Regions from separate parts of the Bacillus sp. KNSH39 genome, predicted to be linked through region 1. Evidence: riboswitches for the same ligand, from Rfam matches in the RefSeq annotation. Region 1 holds a riboswitch; the other holds the start of a gene.
The links. A riboswitch is a leader RNA that binds a small molecule or an ion and turns the genes downstream of it on or off. The one in region 1 is predicted to bind preQ1.
Positions count from the first base shown of each region.

Region 1 (7,605 bases):
TTTTCATTTGAGCGAACATTTCAGTCACGCTGAAGTTGAATTTTGCGAAAACGATAACAGAAATAATAAACGTACCAGCCATAAGTAATACAGCCTTTACGATTTGTACCCAGCTCGTTGCTGTCATACCTCCAAAAATAACATACACCGTCATAAGTGTTCCAACGATTAATACAGATGTCGTATATTCAATCCCTAATAATAATTTAATAAGTGCACCCGCGCCAACTAATTGTGCAATCATATAAAAGATAGAAATCGTCATCGTATTAAGAGCTGCAACTCCGCGAACTTTTTTCGCATCAAAGCGTGCTGCAATCATATCCGCCAAAGTGTACTTTCCTAAATTTCTAAGCGGTTCTGCAACAAGATATAGTACAACTAGATAAGCAACTAAAAAACCGATACTATAAAAGAATCCATCAAACCCAGTTAATGCGATTGCTCCAGCTATACCGAGAAATGAAGCAGCAGACATGTAATCTCCAGCAATGGCCAGACCATTTTGCCAACCAGTTAATCCCCCTCCAGCCGTATAAAATTCACTCGCATTTTTCGTTTTTTTCGATGCAAAATAGGTTATGACGAGCGTACCAAGAACAATAATTAAAAATAGTGCAAATGCAGTAGTATTCAAGTTCAGCCCCTCCCTTTTTGCATATCTTGCAGAATTTTTCGGGAGATTTCATCAAATGATTCTGCTTTTTTGCTATAAATCATACATAGTGCCCATGTCATGATAAATTGGGAAAAAGCAAATACCCACGCCCATGTAACGTCTCCAAATGCAGGTGTATTAAGCACCTTTGAATACGATGTTAGAATAGGTAATGCGATAAAAAAACTAAAAAAGAAAATACTCATTGGAATGATAAACTTCTTTTTCGTATTTAATAACAATTGAAATTCTTCCGACTGAACGACCTCTGTATAATTCACCTCATTTTGCAACTTACGTGCTGACGTATCGTCTCGTTTCATTAACCGATCCCCTCTCTTACTTGAAATACACTTCCCCCTTGCATACCTAAAGACTAAATTTTATAAATATTCAGAAACTTACATTCATTTTAGACAATCCATGCATTCATGCAAAGATTTTTTGATAGACATTTTTCGGCAATTTCCCCCAAATTTTTAATATACTTTTTCAAAATAAAGTGACACTTTACTTATTTATCCTCATTAAGACAAAAGCAGTGCTTAACGCACTACTTTTGTCTTTTTTTCCTTTTCTAAATTACGAGCCGTTTCGCTTAGCTCAACATCTTTTCCGTCTTTCAGTGTTCCAAATATAAAATCGAATACTGGATTTGAAACACCAAACCAAAACTTTTCATTTTTATAATGGTGTAATATATGTTGTTTTTTTAGCCATCTTCCAAACTTAGTGACGGGACGAATCGGTCTATGAGCAATATAATGTTTCCATTCGTAAACGAGCAGCATAATAATCATTCCGATTCCAAATGAAAGTGTAATAGTAAAACTTTTTGTAATACCATATGCTATAAGTAAATATATAGTAAAACTAGGTATACTAAACCATACAGGTAAAAACAAAAGTTTTAAATCATCTGGATATACGTGGTGATCATAATGCAATCTTCTTAACATTTTTAATAGAAATGTGTTTTTAGGTGGCTTTATATGGAATAAAAAACGATGTGTCATATATTCATTAAGTGTATAGAAAACAATCCCAAACATACATGCTAACATGCCAAACCACGTAAAAAATTGCATTTTTAAAATAATAATGAAAACAAATAGAATGCTATACATAATAACGATATCATGTTGTAAAAAGAACTCTTTCCCCACTTTCTTCATCTTGTTTCCCCCTTTTCCCAAAAAACAGCCGCAACATATCGTTACGACTATTTCTTTTCTATTCTTATTCTATTCACTTTACAAATTTGCCTGCTGTTCTATTGTCGAGAAAAAATTGTTTGGTCCAAATATATTTTGCTTCGGAATAATATGCTCCACTGCAAACACTGTTACTTCTCCTCTTTGCACTTCTCCAATAATGAGCCCAAATATTTCATGATTTACTGCAAACGTCGGTTGCTTTGTTTGTAACAATCTTGCAGCATTATGAAATACCGCTTCATATAGTGGATTTCTATCAGTAATTTCTTTTCGGATTTTTGGCGCTAACGTAATTATAATTTCTTTTCCGTCAATAGTGGTTCGATACATAAAAATCTCCCCTTCAATCTTATGTGAACAACTGTAAAGCTTTGTATGCAAAATGTATAGAGTAACCTACTAAAATAATACCTGCTCCGGCTGTTATGTAGCCAAGCGCTTTTGGTTTTAATAAAGTTCTTCCAAAATGTACAGAAAAAGCAATATTTAAATTCCATAAAATAATACCAACAATAATGCAAAGACTGTACAAAAAAGCTTCTTGTTTCGTTACCTTCGTAAGTAATGAGCTAAGTGTACTTCCGTATATACCAAACCAAAAAACAAGATTTAATGGATTGGATATCGCAATTAAAAATCCTGCCATAAACGATTGCTTAAGGCCACCTACCTCTTCTTTTTTATATTCCATATTCGAGTCGAAAATTCCTTGTTTTACACTTTGAAATCCTAAATAAAATAACAAGAAAAAACCCGTGCAATACATGAAGGCTTGTACATATGTATACATAAACACAGAAGATAAACCGAAATAAATGAGAAGCATAAATAAAACATCTGCAGTCATTCCACCAATTCCAACAACCCAAGCGTGCCAAAACCCACGTTCAATTCCTCGTTTTAACATTTCAATATTAATCGGCCCTACTGGCGCAGCTAATGATATACCTAATACGATTTGCTGTATAATTGCTCCAAACATCGCTCTATCCTTTCTACTCTCTTTACTACTAGTTAATGATGTAATTTGAAAAAATAGACTAGCTTTCATAATAAAATACCCTTTTTTATCCAAAATATACAAAAGAGCCATCTAGGTGATGGCTCTTACTTTTCTATCCTATGAAGAAAAGGACATTTCCCTTTTATTGGCTCTACATCGTCTCCTATGAAATATTGTTTCCATTCACGATGCTCTGGGTCACCATAATGACTAATGTTAGGATGTTTCGGCAATTGATCCCACTTTTCAACTCGCTCACGAACCATTTGTCTTGAATATGCTCCTTTAGGACGATCTCCCTCTAATCCATCAAAAATAGTGCGTGGCTGAAACCCAATAACGAGAGAATTCCCTAAATGTCTAGTTTTTCGTTGTTTATAAGCTGGCGCATTTCCAAATGCGAATATTGGCTCACCACCAAATGAAAATTCCCATAAATAATGGTCTGGATCTTCAGGAATTTGCTTTGGCCATGCTTGATTATCGTTTTCATGTAAATACTGTAACACTTTCCAAAAGGAATCACGGTAATATTCGAGTGGCTGTTCTTCACATTCCGGTTCTACAAAAAGGAAAAAGCCCCTTCTTACAATCGGCCTCTCTTTCATTAACTCTAAAAAAGATAACATTGTATGTGGTAAATGACTCCAATCATTATGAGAAAGAAATGAATAACGAAGTTCATTCTTTTTCAAAGCTGTTAAACCGAAATAACATGGAAAAGTTGGTTCTAACACAACATTTGAAAAAATCTCAAATTCTTTTGCAACCCAATCCGGTATGTCGGTTCTCGTTCTCATTCCTTCATTATCTAATAAGTAAGACTTATTCATTCTTTCACCTCATTATGTATAGCATTCAATTAAGAATATTATATACTCAGCCTGTCCTATACCTATTTAAAAATTTGACTGAAAAATTATTTAAAAATACAAAAAAATAAAATCGCTTACTTGACTAAATTCTCCCAATTCGTGTATATTTAAATTAATCATTTAGCAGAATATTCAAGAATATAGCATTTTTAGTTTATATTATTTTTTTAAAATGAATTTCACTAAATGAAAATAGTAAACGCTTTTAGGAGGAATTGTAACATGCAAGGAAAAGTAAAATGGTTTAACAACGAAAAAGGTTTTGGATTTATCGAAATGGAAGGCGCTGACGATGTATTCGTACATTTCTCTGCTATTCAAGGCGACGGCTACAAAGCTTTAGAAGAAGGTCAAGAAGTATCTTTCGACATTACTGAAGGTAACCGCGGACCTCAAGCTGCTAACGTAGTAAAACTTTAATCCAACATATAACAGGAGGTTACCTTACTTGGTAACCTCCTTTGTTATTCCTTTGTATATTTCCGTTTTACAGAGCAAAAACTATGTGAAATGCGCACTATACAAAGGAGGAATTATTAATGGGATCAGAAGTAAATGATTTTGAAGAAGTGAAATTCCGTGTAGAAACAGCACAAAAAATGGTAGGATCAGCAACAATTTCAATGGATCCAGATACATTAGAACATGCTACTACTGCTGTAGAAGCAGCTCGCTCTCAGCTTGAAATTATGAAATCTGTTGCAACTGATTTAGATGAGCCATTTTTAATGAATGAGGAAAAAAAATTAAATAAATGTGAGCATCAACTAAACGAAGCAAGACACTAAAAAACATCCAGAGAATTTTCTCTGGATGTTTTTTCATGACAACTGTTCCCCATACTTTTTCAATGTTTCTCCCACTGTACATTGCCTTATACAAAATGAATGAGCGTAATACTTACTATTTGTCTTTCGATTATGTTCTCGCAAAAAACATCCTTCACAATACGTTTCTAATAAGTCATTTACCTCTGTAATGAGTTGCTTTTTATCCACCTTTGCACCTCTCTATTCGGTTATTTCTTTATGACTATCAATACTTGTTCCTTCTAATGCTTGCGTAGCTAATTGATGTGCTTCTTTATTTTGTTTTCTAGATATCGGCTCACATATAAGTTTTAATTTCATTTGCTTCGCCTTTTGCTCAATTTGGTCTAAATAATGATTTAAATGTTCATCATAACAAGGCCATTCTCCGGCTAATTGCTGCAGTACCACTTGTGAGTCTCCGCGAAGTGTAACTGCTTCATACCTAATCCCTAGTTCCTCGAGTATATTCATACCGTATAATAATGATGCATATTCCGCTTCATTATTATCATATATACCTTCTATATATGCATTGCGGCGAATGCGGTAGTTTGTATTTCCTTTTTTATAATACACACATATACCAACGCCAGCTTCTTTCGTTTGCACATCATACCCCCCATCAAAATAAACGAGTATTTCTTGGGGCTCTTCCTCTACTTGCTTACTTAACTTTTTCATCTCTTTTAATGACCATTCTGCGTCCATTTCATCGTAAAATAAAAGTTCCTTAGCTCTTCCTGTTTTCTCAAAATCCTCTGCAAATTGAAGTACTTCTTCTATGTTCATATACTCTGTTGTTAATTCCGTCTGCAATCCACGCTTCGTTTTATACAACCAATGAATTTTATATTTCATACTACATTCCCCTTATGTAAGACTTCTTATATATATCCGGCTAATTGAAGCCTCACTTTATTTTATTATATTTTATCTAGAGTCACAGCATTATATTCAATATGATTACATACAAAAAGAGCTATCCCTATAGGAATAGCTCTTTCATCTATTACATAAATCTTTCAAATTGTACTCGCTTATTAATCCAGTACATTACAGGCATACCGATCGCCATGACAACAAATTCACCAATTGCACAAGTTAACCAAGACAACATAAATGGTAAACCCAATGCAAGATGAAGTTCAATTGCAATCATAAACATTGTAATTGTAAAGATAACTGTATTAAAAATCATACGAGCCCAAACACCTTTAATAAATCGCATAGAAATAATCGTTGCAACTAACGCAAGAATAGATTGCCCTACTCCAAACACTAAATCGTAAGCGATCATAGGTGAGAAAAAGAGATTCGTTAAAAATACACCTAATACAATTCCGTAAATTGCTTTCTTGTTAAATACAACGAGATGATTAAACATCTCTGAAATACGAAATTGTACATTCGTAAAGCCAAATGGCTGAATAAGCATAGAAACAGCAATATATAATGCCGCTAAAATACCATTACCGACTAAAGTTCTAATATTCATGACAAAATCTCCTTAGTTTTTTTACGTGGGATGGTTTCGAACCACGTTATTCGTTTTTTAAGCAACAAGATTATATTTTACGTGGTAGCCCCTCTTTCGTCAATAGATTCCTATCATAAACTACCTTTTTCCTTTTAGACAACGTATAATGAAACATATGAAAGATTTAGGAGGTTTCACTTCATGACAGCAACAATTCAAAATGAAAAAGTGATCGTTTCCATTTCTGACAAAGGTGCAGAATTACAGAGCGTTCGCTTAAAAGAAGACAACACAGAATATTTATGGCAAGGTGATTCTACTTATTGGGGACGCCGTGCACCAATTTTGTTCCCAATTGTCGGCCGATTAGTAGATAATACATACTACGTAGACGGTAAACCATATTCATTAACACAACACGGTTTCGCTCGTGATCTTACTTTCTCTGTGAAAGAACAAAGCGAAACAAAAATCACTTATATCGTTACTAGTAATGAAGAAACATTAAAAAAATACCCATACGAATTCGAATTACTCGTTTCTTATGAGCTAAATGGACAAAGCGTTCATATAACATATGAAGTAAACAATCCTACTTCAAAAGAGATGTTCTTCTCAATCGGAGCACATCCTGGATTCAACTTCCCTTTATTGGACGGTGAATCATTTACAGATTATCACTTATCGTTTAATGGTTCGGAACGCTTAGAAACAAGCGTATTAGAAGGACCTTATCTTTCAAACAAAAAGCAATTAATCGCTGAAAATACGACTGAATTGCCACTTACATATGATTTATTCAAAAATGATGCACTTATTTTTGAACATATGAATACGAATGAAATTTCGATTCGTTCTCATAAACATAATAAATTTGTAAAAGTAGAATTTGATGGATTCCCATTTGTTGGCGTATGGACACCAGGGGATAACGCACCTTTCTTATGTATTGAACCTTGGTATGGCATCGCTGATGAAGTAAATCCAGCAAAAGATTTCAAGAACAAAAAGGGAATTCAATCTTTACAAGCGAATGAAACATTTACATGTCGTTACAGCATCACAATCGGATAACTACTCTATCCCCTACTTCAAAAAAATATTTAAGTAGGGGATCATCTTATAATTTGGAGGTTTCTCATTTTGATTGAAGTATATATTGATGGTGCATCAAAAGGAAATCCTGGTCCTTCTGGTGCAGGAGTGTTTATTAAAGGCGTTCAGCCACCTGTACAATTATCAGTACCACTTGGAACAATGTCCAATCATGAAGCAGAATACCGCGCTTTACTTTTAGCATTAAAATATTGCATCGAGCATAATTATAGCACTGTCTCTTTTCGTACAGATTCGCAGCTTGTTGAGCGGGCTGTTGAAAAGGAATACGCAAAAAATAAAATATTTGCACCTCTTTTAGATGAAGCACTGCAGTACATAAAAAACTTCGATCTCTTTTTTATTAAGTGGATTCCAAGTAGTCAAAATAAAGTAGCTGATGAATTAGCTAGAAAAGCTATCTTACAAAATTAACGGGGGTATGAGTGTGAAAAAAGAGTGGATTGC
Region 1 covers NZ_JBQXYO010000001.1:45,434-53,038, reverse strand. The annotation lists gene ACUL40_RS00235 (solute symporter family protein) at 1-637, opposite strand, end outside; gene ACUL40_RS00230 (DUF485 domain-containing protein) at 640-981, opposite strand; gene ACUL40_RS00225 (sterol desaturase family protein) at 1,204-1,833, opposite strand; gene ACUL40_RS00220 (hypothetical protein) at 1,912-2,205, opposite strand; gene ACUL40_RS00215 (LysE family transporter) at 2,225-2,968, opposite strand; gene ACUL40_RS00210 (YqcI/YcgG family protein) at 2,983-3,711, opposite strand; gene cspB (cold shock-like protein CspB) at 3,976-4,173, shown strand; gene ACUL40_RS00200 (DUF2564 family protein) at 4,293-4,541, shown strand; gene ACUL40_RS00195 (zinc-finger domain-containing protein) at 4,575-4,751, opposite strand; gene ACUL40_RS00190 (ribonuclease H family protein) at 4,764-5,423, opposite strand; gene ACUL40_RS00185 (QueT transporter family protein) at 5,575-6,060, opposite strand; PreQ1 riboswitch class I at 6,067-6,111, opposite strand; gene ACUL40_RS00180 (aldose 1-epimerase family protein) at 6,244-7,116, shown strand; gene ACUL40_RS00175 (reverse transcriptase-like protein) at 7,186-7,572, shown strand; gene ACUL40_RS00170 (DMT family transporter) at 7,586-7,605, shown strand, end outside.

Region 2 (7,605 bases), 5.2 Mb from region 1:
TTGTCGCTTATCACGGTAGTGAAGCAACACAGCTTGACGCACCAATTGTACATCACTTAAGAAAATTACATAAAGATGAATCAATTACGTTAGAAAAAGAAGCTGAGCTTGATGAGTATTACATTGATACACTATCAGTTTCAAGTGCACACGGCGGAAAAGGTATCGGTTCTAAATTAATTGAAGCTGCCGAAATCTATGCAACTGAAAAAGGGCATGAAAAAATCGCTTTACTTGTTAATTTAGAAAACACACGCGCCTATTCACTATACGAAAAGTTAGGTTATAAAAAAGATGAAATTGTTATGCTAGTAGGCGAACCTTATGCTCATCTCGTAAAACCATTAAACGTCAAAATTTCTGTATCTTAAAAAGAAAGCACACGATTTATATAAATCGTGTGCTTTTATGTTAAATTCGTATTTAATATATTTCCATCCATCGCCTCGTGAAACGTATATGTTGTACATCCCCATGGCTTTCTATGCAAAATAGGCGAACCAGACCATCCCATTGCCCTCAGCTCCGTTCCAATCATCGAATTAAAATAATTATGACCTACAAGAGCAATACTTCCATGTACGAGAGCATAACGATGTAATACGTAAGCTGCTTGCCTTGCCCTCTCTCTTACTTCCTTATAAGATTCAACATTTTTATGGTAACCAAGTATCCATAATGCTCGTCCAATACACATCCATACGTTAAGTTTACACTTCAACCATTTTGGCGCATAAAAGCTCGCCGGAACTGCCGCTTCCCTAAAAAGAGAATTTTGTATAAAACATAAAGAATCCATTAATTCAGCTGCTGACTGTACAGCACACTTTTGATCACTCGTTACAATCAATTTCGCTACTTCAACCGCTTCTCTTGTTTCCAATGGTATAGGTTGTTTTTCTGTTATAGTATGTAAGTCATATCCTTTTATCCATTCATGAAAGGATGTAACCGTCATTGGTTCTATAGTACAATCTAAGCGACCATGACGAATAAAAGAAATCTTCATTCTTTTCACTCTCCATTCATCACTTATGAACTCTATTATGCACTAGTTCTAAACATCATACCACGCAAGAAAATAAAGTTATATACCTTTACATCTCCCCACCACTATCATGTGTTATCGAAGCATGGATACCATCCATCCCATCAAAATATGTACTCGTATCATATTGACGAATCTTTTTTAAATGCATATAAGAAAATAAAAATAAAATTAAAGCTATAACACTCCCCACAAATTCAAACATCATTTTACCGCCTCTAATTTCTCCCACTTCAGCAGGTTATTCTACTTTTTCATTATACCTCGATATAAAGATTCTCGCATTTTTGCTATTTTTTTCAAAAAACATGGATTTTCTACATATTTTCTTACAAAAAGTGAATATTTTTCGAATTTTTACTTTGGAAACATTTACAAAGTAGGAAATATGGTTCAAAATAGGAGGAAATAAAAAAACCCAAATTTATTCTTTTTTTGGGAAAACTGTAACAAGGAGAGTTGCTTATGCAGATCGCAGAAACTGGAGATATCATCGAATTTAAAGGTGGAATGCAAGGCCGTGTTCAAAAAGTAAATCAAAACTCTGTTATTGTTGATATAACAATTATGAAGAATTTTAGAGAACTAGATATGGAACCTCTTACAGTTGTAAGTCATAAAAACTATACTGTCATTAATCAAAATGCATAATATAATAGAAAGAAAGGGCCTGTATAGTATACAGGCCCTTTCTTTCTATTAACGATTATCAATTGTTTCCGGATATAGATCGTGGTTCATCATGCGGTAATCAGCCATTTGTTCATACTTCGTCCCTGGGCGCCCGTAGTTGCAGTATGGATCAATTGAAATGCCACCACGTGGTGTGAATTTCCCCCATACCTCAATATAACGTGGATCCATTAATTTAATTAAATCGTTCATAATAACGTTCATGCAATCTTCATGGAAATCACCATGATTGCGGAAACTAAATAAATACAACTTTAAAGATTTACTCTCTACCATTTTTTGCTCTGGAATATAGCTAATATAAATTGTTGCAAAATCTGGTTGTCCTGTTTTCGGGCATAAACTTGTAAATTCAGGACAATTGAATTTTACAAAATAATCACGGTTTGGATGATTATTATCAAATACCTCTAATATTTCTGGGCTATATTCAAATAAATATTTTGTATTTTGATTCCCTAGTAATGTTACATCTTTTAAATCTTCATCTAATCTTCCTGTCATTTTAAACATCCCTTCTCGTTATACGCCGCGCTTATTTCCCCATACTAACGCATGAAGCTGAGGCAATACTTTTGCATCATTCATCTCTTTACAATTTACAGCTTTATCAATCAGCCATTCATACTTATCTAATAATTTTTTTATAAGCATCGCATCATCCACTGTTTTTGTATCATCGTTTCCTACTTGTAAGAAAAATGGTACCTTTGGATAACGTTCGTGCATCTTAACTGCATATTCAAAATCATGATCATCGAATACTACTACTTTTAAACTAATATCTTTTCCTGCTAGTTTCTGAATAATAGCATCTAACCTCTGAAAATCTGTTTTCATCGTTGAACTTGGTGGTTTTGGAGAAATTGTTATCTCATCAATTTGAAGTAACCAATCTTGCCATTTACTCCCTTGCGTTTCAATTGCCGTTCGCATTCCATTTTCTTTTAATATAGAAAGAAGAAACTCAATATTTTTCAATAATGCCGGATTTCCACCTGAAATCGTAACATGAGAAAAATTTTCTCCTCCAATTGCAACAAGCTCATCCCAAATATCTTCTGGTGTCATCTGTCTAATTTGATCTTTAGCTGATCCATCCCACGTAAAAGCAGAATCACACCAAGCACAGCTATAATCACAACCAGCTGTACGAATAAACATTGTCTTTTGCCCTACAACCATTCCTTCACCTTGAATAGTCGGACCGAATATTTCTAAGACAGGGATTTTACTCATCAAGCATCCACTCCCGTCTTACTTCCGCATAACTAGTCGGCGTCTCAAATAAACGAACAAATTCAACGCGAGCTCCTTTATATTCGTTCACTCGATTCTCTTTTGTTAGTGCTTCTGCCATCTTTTCATAAATCCAAACGACCATATTTTCAGCAGTCGTATTCATTGCAGGTAACGTTTCGTTTAAATAACGATGATCTAGATAAATTTCTATTTCATTCTTCCAAATTTCTTTTATATCTCCAAAGTCAATTGCAAGACCTATTTCATTTACATATCCACTAATTCCAAATACAACTTTATATGTGTGACCATGTAAGTTTTTACATTTCCCTTCATAACAGTGTAAATGGTGTGCTGCATCAAATGTAAATTCCTTGCTGACCATTACTCTTTTATTATGGTATTTGAGTTGTTTACGCTGAATATCCTTGTCCATTTTTTGCAAATTCTCTACGATGCGAAATCCAAAAAAGTTATCCATTAGTTGTTCGCTCCTTCGCGTTCTTGTAGGTACGTATCTAATCCTGCTTTACGAAGTTGACATGCTGGACATTCACCGCAACCATCACCAATGATTCCGTTATAACATGTTAATGTTTTTTCTCGAACAAACTCAAATGCTCCAAGTTCATCTGATAATTTCCATGTTTCAGCCTTATCAATCCACATAAGTGGCGTGTGAATGACAAACGGGTAATCCATAGATAAATTTAAAGTAACATTTAACGATTTCACAAACACGTCACGGCAGTCTGGATAACCACTGAAATCAGTTTCACATACACCCGTTACAATATGACGTGCTCCAACTTGTTTTGCTAATACAGCAGCAAATGATAAGAAGAGTAAATTTCGTCCATCTACAAATGTCGATGGCAATTCACCTTCTTCATGTGTAATCTCCATATCCGTTCTCGTTAACGCATTTGGAGCAAGTTGATTTAATAGACTCATATCTAGTACCGTATGCTTTATTCCTAGTTCTTTTGCAATTTCCGCTGCACAATCAATTTCTAGCTTATGACGTTGATTGTAATTAAACGTTACAGCTTCTACCTCTGCAAACTGCTCTATTGCCCAAAATAAACATGTCGTACTATCTTGTCCTCCACTAAAAACAACAACTGCTTTTTCTTTTTTCATTTCACTCATTCTCCTTCTCTACTATAAATAAGAAGAAAGAACGTTCTTGAACTGTCACAATAAAAAAACAAAACAATACCTAAGGATATTGTTGTTTCCATAGTTTTTTATAGAGGGAGTTCGCGAACCTCTCCCGCGCGGTGCACGGAATTTCTTCTTTCATTGACATAGCTTATTGTAACATATTGTATACTAGCGTAAAAATTTCTGATTTTTCCGCTATTTATTATTTCATTTCTTTCATTTTATAGTATGATTAATTTAATATAAGAAGAGAGGAGGCATCCCACTGAAATCTTTTATTATTTATCTCTTTTTAAATATATTATTCATCCTGATTACAATGCTCGTATATCATTTATTTTGGAATCAAAAAGGGAAACGCTCTCCTAAATTAAATTCAGCTATATTCATTGTACTCTGTTGCCTCGCTACCGTACTCTGTATTACATTTGCAGCAAAAACAAATAATGGTTTTCAATTTGATATGCGCCATATTGTATTAATTGTCGGTACATTAACGGGAGGGCCTATTGCTGGTGGTTCTATCTTAGTTGTATTAAACATATATCGCTTATTATTAGGTGGGGTAGGTGTTTTCCCATCTCTTATCGGTTCTGTTCTTCTGTTTATTGTTCTATTATTAACATATAAATTTTTCAATCGAACTTCTAATCGTATAAAAATAACACTTGCTATTATCTACAGTCTCACATACGGATTTAGTTGGATACCCTTCTTCCTTTCAAAGGTTACAAATAAGACTGATTATATACCGCATATTATTGTGTATGAATTATGTTCAATGCTTGGTACGATTCTAATTTTATATTTACTACACATATTACAAACTCAAGTTCGTCTCCAAAATGAACTTATAAATGCTGAAAAGTTTCATTTAATTGGTGAAATGGCAGCGTCTATCTCTCATGAAATTCGCAATCCATTAACTTCAACGAAAGGTTTTTTACAACTGTTACAATCAGATACATGCACTGAGCAGGAACGAAAATTATATATCGACATTGCCATTAATGGCATCGAACAAGCAAATCATGTTCTTACAGATTATTTAACCTTTGCTAAACCAAGCATTGAAAAAGAACAAATATTACAGTTAGAAGAAGAATTACTACATGCATTGTCGCTAATTACACCGCTTGCTAATTTAACAAATGTACGTACTCATTATATAAAGCAAAGCACTTCTTTTTTTATCGCTGGAGAAAAGCAAAAACTAAATCAATGTTTATTAAATATTTTAAAAAATTGCATTGAGGCTATGCCAAAAGGCGGTGATCTTTATTTCACATTAGTTCCTGATCATAAGCATATTCAGTTATATATAAAAGATACAGGAGTCGGTATGGATTCAGAACAAGTAAAACGTCTTGGTTCGCCCTTTTATTCAACGAAAGAAAAAGGTACTGGACTTGGAATGATGGTCGTATTCAGTGTTGTTCAAGCTATGAATGGAAAAATTGATATTATAAGTGAAAAAGGAATCGGTACAACCTTTTTATTAACTTTTCCACTCATACAAAAAACGTGATGAAATACTCATCACGTTTTTTCTGTTCCTTCAACTAATTCAGCAAAAGCTTTCACTTTTCCGTGCGGTTGTTGATTTTCTTTACGTGCTTTCCAGGCGCGCTCTTCTTCTCGCTTCTTCTTAGACATGTTTTTTCAACTCCTTCTTTTCTTTCTTATTTCTCCATGTAGTATTCCAAAATAAGAAAGAAAACTATGCACGTATCAAAAAAGAAGTGGTTTCCCACTTCTTCCACTTTAGCGTTGCAAAATTGCATGTTTCGCCTCTTTTAACTGCGTAAGATGTCTTTGTTCATGCAAATCAAGAAATTGAACCCATTGATACAAATTCAGATCATTAAAAACAGGATGCTTTAATCCATTTTCAAATAGATCTTTTTCATCTATAACACTATGAAGCGCGTGTAATAGTTCTTGGCGTGAATGTTCTAGCAATTGAATTCCTTGCTGTTTTTTCATTAAAGTTTCTGTTGGTTGCATTTGCTGAGGAGCTTCTCGTTTATGTGTGCGATCAAGCGTAAGCTGGAGGTCTTTAAATGGAGTCATGTTTCTTTCATTTTTTTGTAAAGCATATACAAGGGCAGACGTGACAGATTGTTCAACTAAATGCAAGTGGTGTAAAATTTGAATAATACTCCATTTATCACGGCGTGGCTTTACATTCACTTCTGTGTCATTTAACATTTCAATTTCTGATAATAGCGTGCTTCGAGTAGCCTGTAATGAGTTTACTAAACTTTCTAAACTTACATCCATATTAGATTGAAGCATACTTGTTCCCCCCTTTTGTTGGTGAAAAGAGGTGCTCCTTATTAGAAACACCCCTTTAGTATTCTGAATTTTCTTTTATTATCTCATCATTTTCCCATTATGTCGATGTTAAACATGTGAAAAAAAGCGCATGTTTTTTACAATTTTGTGTCGTCAATCGCATGTAACCATGCTTCAATTTCTGTAATAACACTTTTCACACAGCCTTCAGCAAATGGTGATGTTAAATTTGCAACCTCTACTAATTCTAAGAACGATTTACTTCCACCTTGTTGGCACAGATTCACATAATCTTCCCACGCCTCTTGTCTATTATCTCTTGCACGTTTCCAAAATTGTAGCGCACAAATTTGAGCAAGCGTGTAATCAATATAATAGAACGGTGAGCTATAAATATGCCCTTGACGTTGCCAAAAACCACCGCGCTCTAAATAATCATTCTCCTCATAATCACGATGTGGTAAATATTTCTTCTCTATGTTACGCCATGCTGTCTTACGCTCTTCAGGTGATGCTTCAGGATTTTCATATACATAATGTTGATATTCATCAACAGATACACCATAAGGTAAAAACAGAAGTGCTGAACTTAAGTGAGAGAAGTAATATTTATCTGCATCTTCTTCAAAGAATAGCTTCATCCATGGCCATGTAAAGAATTCCATACTCATAGAGTGGATTTCACACGCCTCATATGTTGGCCAATTATATTCTGGAATTTCAAATTTACGACTTTCATATACTTGGAAAGCATGACCTGCTTCATGTGTTAATACATCAATGTCACCAGATGTTCCATTGAAGTTTGAGAAAATAAATGGCGCTTTATAATTCTCAATATATGTACAATATCCGCCACCAGCTTTTCCTTTTTTCGCAACTAAATCTAATAAATCATTATCTAGCATGAAATTGAAAAATTCATCTGTTTCAGCCGATAACTCTTTATACATTGTCTTTCCATGATCAACAATCCAATCCGCATCTCCTTTTGGAGTTGGGTTACCTGTAGCAAACTCAAAGTTTTCGTCGTAATAAGCTAACTTCTCTACACCGATACGTGCTTGTTGTCGCTTTCTTAATTCCGTTGTAACGGGAACGATATAATCTAGCACTTGCTGACGGTAATTAGCCACCATCTCCGCATTATAATCTGT
Region 2 covers NZ_JBQXYO010000001.1:5,222,455-5,230,059, reverse strand. The annotation lists gene ACUL40_RS26845 (GNAT family N-acetyltransferase) at 1-371, shown strand, start outside; gene ACUL40_RS26840 (hypothetical protein) at 407-1,009, opposite strand; gene ACUL40_RS26835 (hypothetical protein) at 1,098-1,253, opposite strand; gene ACUL40_RS26830 (YkvS family protein) at 1,514-1,699, shown strand; gene queF (preQ(1) synthase) at 1,748-2,245, opposite strand; gene queE (7-carboxy-7-deazaguanine synthase QueE) at 2,264-2,980, opposite strand; gene queD (6-carboxytetrahydropterin synthase QueD) at 2,973-3,464, opposite strand; gene queC (7-cyano-7-deazaguanine synthase QueC) at 3,464-4,126, opposite strand; PreQ1 riboswitch class I at 4,220-4,263, opposite strand; gene kinB (sporulation sensor histidine kinase KinB) at 4,470-5,678, shown strand; gene ACUL40_RS26800 (DUF6254 family protein) at 5,690-5,806, opposite strand; gene ACUL40_RS26795 (DinB family protein) at 5,915-6,448, opposite strand; gene ACUL40_RS26790 (M3 family oligoendopeptidase) at 6,586-7,605, opposite strand, start outside.
Region 2: linked by a shared signal. The riboswitch ahead of queC (7-cyano-7-deazaguanine synthase QueC) and the one ahead of ACUL40_RS00185 (QueT transporter family protein) in region 1 are both predicted to bind preQ1.